DNA from 4 places in the Undibacterium sp. Ji42W genome. Region 2 is predicted to be linked to each of the others. Evidence: predicted binding sites of a transcription regulator. Region 2 holds the regulator's gene; each other region holds the start of a gene.
What was found. The regulator LexA, encoded in region 2, represses DNA repair genes until DNA is damaged. The targets are predictions, from matches to a motif close to ACTGTATNNNNATACAGT.

Region 1 (3,124 bases), on a different contig from region 2:
TCCGAGAGATGAAAATACCCCTCGTCGTAACCAGCAAACGTAATAAGCGATTTAAAAATTTCCATATTTACAAGACAATTTTTATTTGAGAGGCTAACTTCGTAGTTTTTGCTACGCTTTATCAGCCCAACATTGGGCGTTAATAAACGCATGCATTATTTCAAGGCCGAGTGTTGGGCGGATAAAACGTAGCCTAGCGAGGCCCGGCCCCACCTACCAAAGCCAGCCTCAACCTGGGAGGGCATAAATATGTATATACACTTAGATTTTTGCAAAAAAAACTTATTATGACAAATGCAATAATACTCGGAGCTACGTCAGTAAAAGCAAAGTCTATCAACTCGACGTAGCCTATCCTAGTCCAAATCCTCATCCCGCGACGCCCGCATCGCCGCCTGCGTCGCCCCACTGGAAAACCCTCTCTGCTGCAAAAACGCCGCCTGCTTCATCTTTTCTTGCTGGTCTTGCGGCGCATGCCGGAATTTCCTGTGCAAGACCTGAATCGCCCTCTCCAGCTCTGACTCTTTCAAACCGTCCTTGACGTTTTCTATATCCTGCGCATCCAACCCATGGCTTTGCAGCTCAGCAAGAATACGGTAATTGCCAAATCTGGCCTGCCGACGGTTCACCAACGATTCAGAAAAACGCTCCCCAGACAAATACTTTGCGGCTTCCAAAAAATCCAGCACAGCACCAACATCGTCGCCCTCTTCCACATAACGCGCCAACTTGCGCTCCAGCTCCATGCGGCTATGTTCACGCATGGACAAATAACGCAAGGCACGGGCTTTCAGACTAATGGTGGGTTTCTTCATACTTTAAAAGCGAAAATGCCAGTTAGTAGCTACCAACCGGCATGATTCAAGACTATGTCGCCAAGAGTGCTAGCGCTTAGTGCAACAACTTATTCAGCCGTTGCCGCTGCTGGCATCAACAAAGGCACGCCCAGATGCAAGCGCACTTTGTTTTCAATTTCAAATGACAGCTCAGGACGTTCTTTCAGATAAGTACGTGCATTATCCTTACCCTGGCCGATACGTTCGCCATTATAGCTATACCAAGCACCGGCTTTTTCTATGATCTTGGCATCGGCTGCCAGATCCAGAATCTCGCCTTCGCGTGAAGTACCTTCGCCATACATGATGTCGAAGTGCGCTTCTTTAAATGGTGGAGCCACCTTGTTCTTGACAACCTTGACCTTGGTTTCATTACCCACCACTTCATCACCAGACTTGATAGAGCCAGTGCGACGGATATCCAGACGTACAGAAGCATAAAATTTCAGCGCGTTACCACCCGTAGTCGTTTCCGGGCTGCCAAACATGACACCAATCTTCATGCGAATCTGGTTAATAAAAATCACCAGGGTATTGGTACGTTTGATACTGCCTGTCAGCTTACGCAAAGCCTGGGACATCAGACGTGCTTGCAGACCAGGCAAAGAGTCACCCATGTCGCCTTCAATCTCGGCACGGGGTGTCAAAGCTGCAACCGAGTCGATGACGACCAGGTCAACGCTGCCGGAACGTACCAGCGCATCGGTAATTTCCAGTGCTTGCTCGCCTGTATCAGGCTGGGAAATCAGCAAATCAGACAGATTCACACCCAGTTTTTGAGCGTAACCAACGTCCAGCGCATGTTCAGCATCGATAAACGCGCAAGTGCCACCCAGCTTTTGCATTTCAGCAATCGCCTGCAGCGTCAATGTGGTTTTACCAGAGGATTCAGGACCATAAATCTCGACTACGCGGCCACGCGGCAAGCCACCAACGCCCAGCGCAATATCCAGGCCCAGAGAGCCAGTAGAGACTACCTGCACCTCTTCCACCACTTCACCGTCGGCCATACGCATGACCGAACCTTTACCAAACTGCTTTTCTATCTGTGCCAGCGCTGCTGCAAGTGCCTTTGCTTTTTCTGAGGCATTTTCTGGTTTCTTATCGTCCATACATTCTTTCATTCAATAAGCGGCGGGTGGAAAAAGGAATACAGGCTTAATTTCCTGCGATTTGCAGTACTGTATAAAAAAACAGTGATTTATGCAAGCGACTTTTTGCATTGATTTCTGAATGGGGAATTTTACAGTCAAACATTAGTAATCACTTAACATTTGTTATGTCGAAACCCCTTTTTATCATTTTTGTGATCGCGTACATGCGGGCACCGTACCCGCACGCCTGTACGCAGGAGAAATCAAATGAAGAAGGGCATATATTTCCATGCATCAATCCAGCCTCTCTCGCAATTCCAAAAGCTGTGTGCAATCACTTGCCACAAGCAGCTACACCCACAGCAAATGGTCCGTTGGCTAACCAGAATAGCCAAAAATACTTTATCGCCTGGCAGTCCTGGATGCGATCACCATAGGCATCTGAAGCTTCCACTTGCACCATCACTTGCTGCCTTTTCACTTAGCAACGGGTACCGCACATGAAACCCAAACGCAAAGTGATTACTAGATCACCCCATCGCACTGTCGGGTTAGTGGCATGTGGCTGGCTACAGAAAGAAGTCATCGAATATGAGAGCCAACTTGAGCGCCGGTTCATCCAGAGGATGCTACTAACTCCAGGTGTAATTCGCATTATCGACCAGCCATTTACCGTGACTTATGGGGAAGAAAAGGACAAATCCTATACACCAGACTTCCTTGTTGAATTTTCTTCAGGGAGGACGCTGATCATAGAAGTCAAGCCAGCAGTGTTCGTCTACAAGTCGGTTGAAATGTTTAATCAGGTTTCATCCATTCTCAAACAGCGAACATTTTCATTTCACGTAGTCACAGATGACATGATTGATGACGCAGGCCTGCCGGTAAAGATCGAACTACTTCTTCGCTAGCCTCATAGAAATTTCTCAACACAACCTGCGGCCAGCCACTTCAACTTGATATCCCATTGCCCGGTATCCACGTTGGCGCTTCTCCCACATCCTCGCAAGCTGTGGATGATCTAGTTCTGCATAGTCGTATATCAAAATATTTGTTTTGTTAGCGTGATCTCGATGCAGTCGCCCAGCATATTGACGCAAGCTGCCTTCCCAGGAAATTGGCAAAGTCAAGATCATCGTGTCCAAAGGAGCATGGTCAAATCCTTCTCCAATCAATTGTGCGCTTGCCAGCAAA
Region 2 (3,124 bases):
GCGGCAGAATTTTTTGCGTTTGAACAAAGGATTTTGTTGCTGACGCTTTTGCTTCAATTTGCTTTTGTCGAATTTTTTACCGAATGCCATTTTTGGCTCCTAATCTAGTAAATGTGTCTCGAATTCAGTGACGTGAAAAACGAGACTTTTGCTATTGCGATTTTTGCGCGCTAAAAACCCAGTGAATTCCATGGGCTGGTCCAGGGCAACTTCTGTAAAACGCTGGGATATTTCACCAGCAGCCATTGCAGAAATTTCAAACTCGACCTGTCGAACTGTGTTCGCCTCACGAGTTTCTGAACTATGCATCAAGGTAGCAGAAGCGATCGGGATACCGGCCGGGGTGTAGCGCAATGCGCTTTTTTCCACAATCCGGGCTACGAGCTTCAGCTGATTCACTATTTTTTTACGCGACCTTTGTCAATTATTAAGCAGCAGGCGCTTCAACACGTTGCGCTTTTGCAGCATCTTCTTTCTGAACAGCTTTCATCATAGGAGAAGGTGTTGTTTCTGCTTTTTTCAATTTGACCGTCAGGTGACGCAAGACAGCATCATTGAATTTGAATGCTGTTTCCAACTCGAGCAGAGTTTCAGCATCGCATTCGATGTTCAAGCAAACATAGTGTGCTTTTGCCAATTTTTGAATCATGTAAGCCAATTGACGACGGCCCCAATCTTCAACGCGATGGATTTGACCACCACGGGCTACAACACTTGCCTTGTAGCGCTCGATCATTGCAGGAACTTGCTCGCTCTGATCTGGATGTACGATAAATACGATTTCATAATGACGCATATATTCTCCTTGTGGACAATAAAAATAGCCCGCCTCGGCGTCAAGACGAGTGCGGGAAGAGGAAAGCCGACAATAATAACCCAGTTTTACATATTGATCAATTAGATCAGTGACTTAGGTAAGTTATATGCCAATTATCTCAAGCGAGTGAGGTATTTTTTTCACGTTTTTAGGTAATTGAGGTCATTTTGACTTGCATATTCAGCTTTACTGTATAAAAATACAGACTGCTTGTATATACAGCACCTTAACACTAGAAAATACCATGCTTAAACTTACCGCCCGCCAGGAACAAATCCTGAACCTGATTAAAGATGCCATTCAAAACACTGGGTTTCCTCCTACCCGCGCCGAGATTGCAACAGAACTGGGGTTCCGCTCAACCAATGCTGCAGAAGAACATCTGCAAGCCCTTGCCCGCAAAGGCGTCATTGAAATTGCGGCAGGCACTTCACGGGGCATACGTCTGCTGGAATCCGAGTTGTCCAGCCATATCACAGGTAAGCAACTGGCCCTGCCTCACCCTGCCCTGCTGCAACTGAGCCTGCCGCTGGTTGGTCGTGTTGCTGCCGGTTCTCCGATACTAGCGAGTGAACATATAGAATCTACTTACCACGTAGATCCTGCGCTGTTCTCTGCCAAGCCAGATTTTTTACTGAAGGTACGCGGCATGTCCATGCGCGATGCTGGCATATTTGATGGTGACTTACTGGCAGTCAAAAAAGCAGACAGCGCCCGCAATGGCCAGATCGTTGTCGCACGTCTGGGTAATGATGTCACAGTGAAGCGCTATAAGAAAACTGGCGACCTGATAGAACTGATGCCAGAGAACCCGGATTATCCTGTCATCAAGATTGGCGACACGGAAGAAGATTTCGCACTCGAAGGTCTGGCTGTCGGCCTCATGCGCAACTGGGTTTGAGGTCAGCCTGGGCGTGGTTTTACCCTCTCGTTTACGTCACGCCCGGGCAGCATCTCAAACTGATTAGCAACTGCATATTAGCAAGTTTCATAAGTGACAAGCATAAAAAAACGTCCGGATATCCGGACGTTTTTCATTTCAGCGCAACAACTTAGTGCTTGACCACCGTAGTATCTGCCGGTGTCTCAGTTGGTGCTGTGGCAGGTGCCGCAGCCACCACTGGAACAGGCTCGTCGACCAGAGGAACGGGCTGGGTTTCCAGTGCGATTTCCAAGACTTTGTCTATCCAGCGAACCGGAATGATTTCCAGTTTGTTTTTGACATTGTCAGGGATTTCGGCCAGATCCTTGGCATTTTCTTCTGGTATCAACACGGTTTTGATACCACCGCGATGTGCAGCCAGCAATTTCTCTTTCAGGCCACCGATAGGCAATACTTCGCCCCGCAGTGTGATTTCACCTGTCATGGCGACATCGGCACGAACCGGGATGCCAGTGAACACAGACACCAGAGCCGTCGTCATGGCGATACCGGCAGATGGACCGTCTTTTGGTGTTGCGCCTTCTGGTACGTGGATGTGGATATCACTTTTCTCGAAAACGTCTGCCTTGATACCCAGACGCTTGGCGCGGCTACGTACTACAGTACGGGCTGCTTCTATCGATTCTTTCATGACATCGCCCAAAGTTCCGGTGCGGATGACACCACCTTTACCTGGCATGGCAACGGCTTCTATGGTCAGCAAATCACCGCCCACTTCAGTCCAGGCCAAACCAACTACCTGGCCAATCTGGTTATCCTTGACAGCAACACCAAAATCATAGCGACGTACACCCAGATATTTATCCAGATTTTTTGAATTGACAGTCGCTTTTTTCTCGGTCTTTTTCAACAACAGCATCTTCACTACCTTGCGGCAAATCTTGGAGATCTCCCTTTCCAGAGAACGCACACCTGCTTCACGGGTGTAATAGCGAATGATGTCGCGCAAAGCACTTTCTGCCACCGTGATTTCGCCTTCTTTCAAACCATTGTTCTTGATTTGTTTAGGCAACAAATAACGCTGGGCAATACTGGTTTTTTCATCTTCGGTATAACCTGACAGACGAATGACTTCCATCCTGTCCAGCAAGGCTGGCGGGATATTATAGGAATTGGATGTCGCCACAAACATTACATCGGACAAATCGAAATCAACTTCGATATAGTGATCCGAGAAAGTGTGATTTTGCTCAGGGTCCAGCACCTCCAGCAAGGCCGACGATGGGTCGCCACGGAAATCAGCACCCATCTTGTCAACTTCATCCAGCAAGAACAAAGGATTACGTACGCCGACCTTGGACAGGCTTTGCAATATCTTGCCTGGCATGGAACCTATATAAGTACGGCGATGTCCGCGAATTTCA
Region 3 (3,124 bases), on a different contig from region 2:
CTTTGAATAAACTGAGCAGGTGCGATTCTTGCCAGCATGCTTGTGCCAGTTGCAGGTCAAACATGGTTGGTGGGATCGCTTGGCGGCCACGTTCATGCAATAATTCCATGTGAATATGCGTAACCGCCAGTTGCTGCGCAGCCAGCCATCCCAGCAACTGGGCCAGCAGGCTGCGGGCAAAAATGAGAAGTGATTCTGCAAGCTCTATACGGTCTGGCAGTTCAATTTTGACTTTGAATTCTGGCGCCGCCAGATACCATTCGTGTACTTCGGCCTGCGCACCATAAGCTTGATCCAGCTCCATGAGTAAAGCTTTGCCGCAACGCCTCTGCAAGCCAGGGCGTGGTAATTGACGTAAATCTCTGAGGCTATAACAGGCGATGCCCTGCAATAACTCAGCCAAAGGCTGAGCTGAAGTGAGTAATTTGACCGGTAGCCTGTCCAGGCGCTGACTCAATCTTTGCAGTTTAAAGACATGCTGTCCTCTAGGTAATTTGCGCGATGCCTGCTTGGCCAATAACCAGGCAGCCCTGGCAACGGGAGCAATGCCAGTCGTTGCCGTATAACCCAGAATGCGCATGCTTTCCAGCATGCGTTTACGCAAAGCGCGTACACCCCCAAACAAACTCAGACTGGCACTGATATCAACCAGTATGCAATCATCTTCTGCCAGACAGACTTGTGGCGAGTATTGCAGCAATGCAGTTGCCACTGCCTGCAGTGCCAGTTTTTCTTTATTGTGATCACGCTGATAGTACTCAGCATCGGCAGACAGCATTTGCACACCACCCGCACGCATATTCAAGCGTATGCCAGCCTGATCGGCAGATTCAGACATGGACGTTACCCGACCTTGATGGAGTATCACACTGACTTGTGTCTCTTGCTGAGCAAACAAGGGAGTGACAAACACCTCAAGCTGGAGTAAAGGCAGGTGAACGGCTATCCACAGTGGTGGGCAAGTTGCCATAGTTTGTCGCAAGTTTTTCTTTGCCTGGATGAGCATAGGCATACAAATAAGGATGATTGGGCACATGTAGTGCCAGCGGCGCATCGCGCTGGCTGCCACGGCGTTTGAGTATGCCCAGTTCCAGACCATATTGGCTGGTTTGCACACTTAATCGCAAAGGGGCAGGAGAGGCTTGCTGTGCTGCCCGCATGTCACGCATCAAAAAGAATAAAGTCTCCGAGCTTTGCGCGGCCAGATGCAAACGCCGCAAAGCTTCACTACGGATGCTGGATGTCCAGAACAACAGCGCGCCACAACTGCTATTGCGCAACACCTGTTCAGCCGCCCACAAAGCATCAATATGCTTCTGGCAGCGTATCCATATCAACTGCGATGATTGCAAACCTGTACATGCAAAAGCCAATGCTTGCGGTATATAAGGAGGCGTCAATAACACAATGGGACGCCCATCAAGCTGGCTTAAGGCGGGCTTGAGCAAGCTGAGCTCGGCAGTGCCAATCTGCGCTAGCAAAATCTCGGTTAATTGCCCCTGTGGCCAGCCATGGCCCGGCAGTTCATTATTGAGCTCAGCATAACCACTGGGCAAATAACCACCCTGACCACGCGCCAGTTGCGATGCACGCCACAGTGCGGAGTGTATGCGTTCAGGAGGAAGTGAGGAAACGTGGGCCATATTACATATACTGATTAAATATACAGTATATGTAATATGACGGCAGACTTCAAAGTTTATTTTATGTGCCCGTGTTATGTGACTGGAGCAAGAAATTACAGAGAGGTGAGAAAACCACAGTTTTAAAATACTGATTGCGCATACAGTAGTTTGTGTTAAAGTTCGTCCATGGATGAACGCATGGCTGTTTTGATGACTGTTCCTCTATCACATACCAACCGATATGGAGATTGAAATTATGGCAAACCTCGAACAGTCTTTTGATACACGCTTCAGCCTGCAATTCGCACCTAGCTCTTTTGTGATGCGCCTGGGGCGTCGCGAAATTTTTGTCTGCCGCGACTTCCGTCAGCGTTCTTACTATGTCAATCCTGTACTCGATTGCAGCACAGGCATACAAGCCGGACATCTGGAAATGCTGGTACTGCGCAAGTGGCTGGTTACTTTGTCCAAAGCAAATTGGTAAGTTCAGGCTATCAATTTATCTGTCAATGGAGTGAACAAATTTCTACTGCAAACACGCCCCAGATATTGCGGGAGTGTTTGCAGCAGTTTGCTCCCATCAGGATAAATGTTTAGCTGATATAGATCAGAATAAGATCTGAATATTCCAATCTAAGCCCGCAAGAATGGCCCGGATCCAGGCCAGGACTGATCAGTAATGGGGGCTGCCAATGCTTCGTCACATTCCCCTGCTGCACTCCACGCCAGGTAGCGGCTGCAGCGCTGGGTATCTTCCAGTGTATGGACGTAGGTGATTTTGCCCCAACGCATTCGCATGAATTGCATTACCACATTCTTGTAGGGCCCATCCGGCTGGTGCGGAACGATAAAGTCCAGCACTGCATGGATACGGGTATCCCACGGCGGCCCGATGACAGCTACTTCTTTTACCTCAAATTGCAAGCCAGGGAACAAACGGTATAAGCGCTCCCACCATAAAGCCATAGACGCGCGTGAATTACGCAAGCCAGAAATCGGCGAATCTCCTTCAAAGCGATAGACAAAATCATTAGCCAGGCTATCCAGCATCAGACTGACATCGCCTGCGTTGATAGCAGCAAAGGTTTTGCGGAGTTTGTTCTCGACGATATAAGCATACATGGCTGACTTTCACTGGCATAATGCAAGCAATGTAAACAGTTAACTTGCATCAAGCAAGCTAAATTATGGAGCGCAGTTCTTTTTCTGATTTTTCCTGCTCGATTGCCCGTACACTGGAAGTCATTGGCGAGTGGTGGACGCTACTGATTTTGCGCGATCTGTTTCTGGGATTCGAGCGTTTTGACGATCTCCAGCGCAATCTTGGCGTTGCCTCGAATATCCTGACAGCCCGACTGAAAAAAATGATGGAGCAGGGCATAGTGGAACGGCAGACCGACGCGCAGGATAAACGTGTCTGGCGTTATAGCCTGACGCAGCAAGGGCGGGATTTATATCCAGTATTACTGGCATTGACTGCTTGGGGAGATAAATGGCGA
Region 4 (3,124 bases), on a different contig from region 2:
ATATGCTGGGTTCGCGCCCTTGCCTCAAGGACGGTATAAGCATGTTGTTCAGCTTGTAAGGACATGGCATCAAATTTGGTTGGATTGAGCACAACTATGGAGCAGGTGGAATATCAGCTACCTCAACTGCCCCATAAGTCACCGTTATTACCCGTTCTGGGCATGGTCACGCCAAAATGTTCATAGGCGGACGGAGTTGCTATCCTGCCCCTGGGCGTGCGTTGCAAAAAACCCTGCTGTATCAGATAGGGTTCCAGTACATCTTCTATTGTGTCGCGTTCTTCACCGATGGCGGCTGCGACATTGTCCAGTCCTACCGGGCCGCCACCAAATTTAAACAGTATGGCTTCCAGCAGTTTTCGGTCCATCAGATCAAAGCCAACGGCATCAACATCAAGCATTTTCAATGCCGCATCGGCAATTGCCTTGGTAATTTCACCATTGCCCTTGACCTCGGCATAATCGCGTACACGCCGCAGCAGGCGATTGGCGATACGTGGTGTACCACGCGCCCGCTTGGCAATTTCACGCGCACCATCGGCCTGTATCGGTGCGCCAAGCAGAGATGCTGAGCGGGTCACGATCTTGGTCAATTCTTCTGGTGTATAAAATTCCAGCCTGGCGACAATGCCAAAACGGTCACGCAGCGGATTGGTCAGCATGCCGGCGCGGGTAGTGGCACCAACCAGGGTAAAAGGTTGCAAATCCAGCTTCACCGAACGCGCTGCCGGCCCTTCGCCTATCATGATGTCGATCTGGTAATCTTCCAGCGCTGGGTACAAAATTTCTTCTACTACTGGCGACAAGCGATGTATCTCATCAATGAAGAGCACATCATTGGCCTCCAGATTCGTCAGCAGGGCAGCCAGGTCACCGGCACGTTCGAGCACCGGGCCAGACGTCTGGCGCAGGTTGACACCCATCTCGCGCGCAATGATGTGCGCCAGTGTGGTTTTACCCAGGCCTGGGGGGCCGAACAGCAAGGTGTGATCAAGCGCCTCACTACGCTGCCTGGCTGCCGTGATAAAAATTTCCAGCTGGCCGCGTATCTTTTCCTGTCCAACATACTCATCAAGTTGCTTGGGGCGCAGGGCACGTTCTATCGCTTCTTCATTGGGTGAGCTGGGTGTAGCAGCAATAATGCGCTGTTCGCTGAAGTTGGAAGAAAGATTGTCGGTCTGTATCGTCATCGCTTAGCCTTTGGACAATGCTTTCAATGCCAGTTTGATGCCATCAGAAACCCCACTGCCAGCAGGCACGGATTTCATTGCCAGCAAGGCTTCCTTGTCGGAATAGCCAAGTGCCTGCAAGGCATTCAGGATGTCAGCGCTATGGTCACCTGCAGCCAGTGCCGCAGTGGCATTGCCAAGGTCAGCACCGAGCTTGCCTTTGAGTTCCAGCAGCAAGCGTTCAGCAGTTTTCTTGCCTATGCCCGGCACGCGGGTCAGGCGTCCCGCTTCTTGCAGGGTAATCGCCTGGGCCAGATCGGCTACCGACATGCCAGACAAAATAGAGAGGGCAGTGCGGGCACCAACACCGCTGATTTTGATCAATTGCTTGAAGGTGCTACGTTCTTCTGCCGTGCCAAACCCAAACAGTACATGGGCATCTTCGCGTATCGCAAGATGCGTCAGCAGGACCACTTTTTCACCCAGATGCGGCAGGTTATAAAAGGTACTCATAGGCACATCGACTTCATAGCCTACACCCTGGCAATCGACCAGCAATTGCGGAGGATTCTTTTCTATCAGAGTGCCTGCAATGCGACCTATCATGAGACTGCTTTCATACTGTATGAATAAGCAGTGATAGTAAACGATTCTTGCACGTTTGACGAGGCTCGCAGGGAAATTATATTGATATTGCGATACTGCAATTAAGCTTATGCAGACCAGTCATATGATCTGGCCAGGGCGTAAGGCAGCTTCAGTGAGCTTGCAGCCCTGTATTAACCGACCAGCCGGCCACCCTTGACGCGCAAGCCCTTCTTCGCCAGTCCCGGCGCAATTGCCCCCAGGGTTGCCAGGGTATCACCACTATGGGCATGACAAATCGCCACACCCAGCGCATCGGCAGCATCGCTGCCAGGCAAACCGGACAAAGCCAACAGGCGTTGCACCATGTCCTGCACCTGCTCTTTCTTGGCACGGCCATGGCCGACCACGCCTTGCTTGACCTGTAACGCCGTATATTCTGCCACTGACAGGTCCGCCGCCACCAGCGCACAAATCGCTGCACCACGCGCTTGCCCCAGCAACAGGGTGGATTGCGGATTGACATTGACGAAAACTTTTTCTATCGCCGCGCAATCAGGCTGGTAAGTGCGTACTATTTCTGAAACACCAGCCAGTATGGTCTTCAAACGTTCTGGCAAAGTACCATCAATGGTCTTGATCGTGCCTGAGGCGATATACGTCAGCTTGCTGCCCTGTTTATGGATAACGCCAAAGCCGGTGGTGCGCAAGCCGGGATCTATGCCTAAGATTTTCATGAATTGTTTTGTTGGTATCTATGAGCTGATGCTGATGTTGCTGAGCGGGTCTTGCTGGGGAGTATAGCGTATCAGTCTGGATTTTATTTGTTGCTATGTGAGTGGGTGATTACTTTGGATTATTGTTATTTGTGATTGATGTACGTGGCATGCGGTGAGTAGTGATTGCTTTGTAAATTGCATTTTTGGTCGGCGAACGCCAGCTTGCGCCGGAATGAAGTTAATTTGATTTGAGACCTAGCGCGGTTTGTATCGTCGTAATGCGGCATTGTCGAATAAGTCCGTATTCTCAAATTCGTCATTCCTGCACAGGCAGGAATCTAGTGGCGTTTGCGGTATGCCGAGGTGTTTATTGCATGCGCAAATATTCTTTGCATGCCCGGGTTGTTGCTACTTGCGAATGATATTTGTGTACAGCGAACGCCGCTATGCTCCAGCCTTCACTGGAGCGACGTCAATTAAATATGGGAGATTTAACCAGTCACATGTTTGTGTTCGGCTCACACAATATCCAAATACAAATCCCGCCAGTAAGGATTGGTTTCTTCAAACAACCTGATCTTCCATTCCCGCTTCCAGGCCTTGATCTGCTTTTCGCGTTGAATGGCAGAAAGGATGGAGTCAGTCTGTCCA

Region 1: a site for LexA is predicted at 2,017-2,034, ahead of recA (recombinase RecA). Genes of this name have one in related genera too.
Region 3: a site for LexA is predicted at 1,653-1,670, ahead of imuA (translesion DNA synthesis-associated protein ImuA). Genes of this name have one in related genera too.
Region 4: a site for LexA is predicted at 1,790-1,807, ahead of ruvA (Holliday junction branch migration protein RuvA). Genes of this name have one in related genera too.

The regions. Positions count from the first base shown of each region.
Region 1 covers NZ_JBMPOV010000012.1:144,908-148,031, reverse strand. Annotated here, with positions in the region: gene ACO0LG_RS24075 (hypothetical protein) at 1-152, opposite strand, end outside; gene recX (recombination regulator RecX) at 357-815, opposite strand; gene recA (recombinase RecA) at 905-1,948, opposite strand; gene ACO0LG_RS24060 (TnsA endonuclease N-terminal domain-containing protein) at 2,431-2,841, shown strand; gene ACO0LG_RS24055 (TOTE conflict system archaeo-eukaryotic primase domain-containing protein) at 2,857-3,124, opposite strand, start outside.
Region 2 covers NZ_JBMPOV010000011.1:39,761-42,884, reverse strand. Annotated here, with positions in the region: gene rpsR (30S ribosomal protein S18) at 1-90, opposite strand, end outside; gene priB (primosomal replication protein N) at 100-399, opposite strand; gene rpsF (30S ribosomal protein S6) at 428-796, opposite strand; gene lexA (transcriptional repressor LexA) at 1,062-1,718, shown strand; gene lon (endopeptidase La) at 1,870-3,124, opposite strand, start outside.
Region 3 covers NZ_JBMPOV010000004.1:125,427-128,550, forward strand. Annotated here, with positions in the region: gene ACO0LG_RS09885 (Y-family DNA polymerase) at 1-970, opposite strand, end outside; gene imuA (translesion DNA synthesis-associated protein ImuA) at 915-1,643, opposite strand; gene ACO0LG_RS09895 (hypothetical protein) at 1,882-2,109, shown strand; gene ACO0LG_RS09900 (nuclear transport factor 2 family protein) at 2,259-2,747, opposite strand; gene ACO0LG_RS09905 (winged helix-turn-helix transcriptional regulator) at 2,813-3,124, shown strand, end outside.
Region 4 covers NZ_JBMPOV010000003.1:34,782-37,905, forward strand. Annotated here, with positions in the region: gene ACO0LG_RS06425 (2-keto-4-pentenoate hydratase) at 1-65, opposite strand, end outside; gene ruvB (Holliday junction branch migration DNA helicase RuvB) at 123-1,190, opposite strand; gene ruvA (Holliday junction branch migration protein RuvA) at 1,194-1,775, opposite strand; gene ruvC (crossover junction endodeoxyribonuclease RuvC) at 1,949-2,491, opposite strand; gene ACO0LG_RS06445 (GIY-YIG nuclease family protein) at 2,992-3,124, opposite strand, start outside.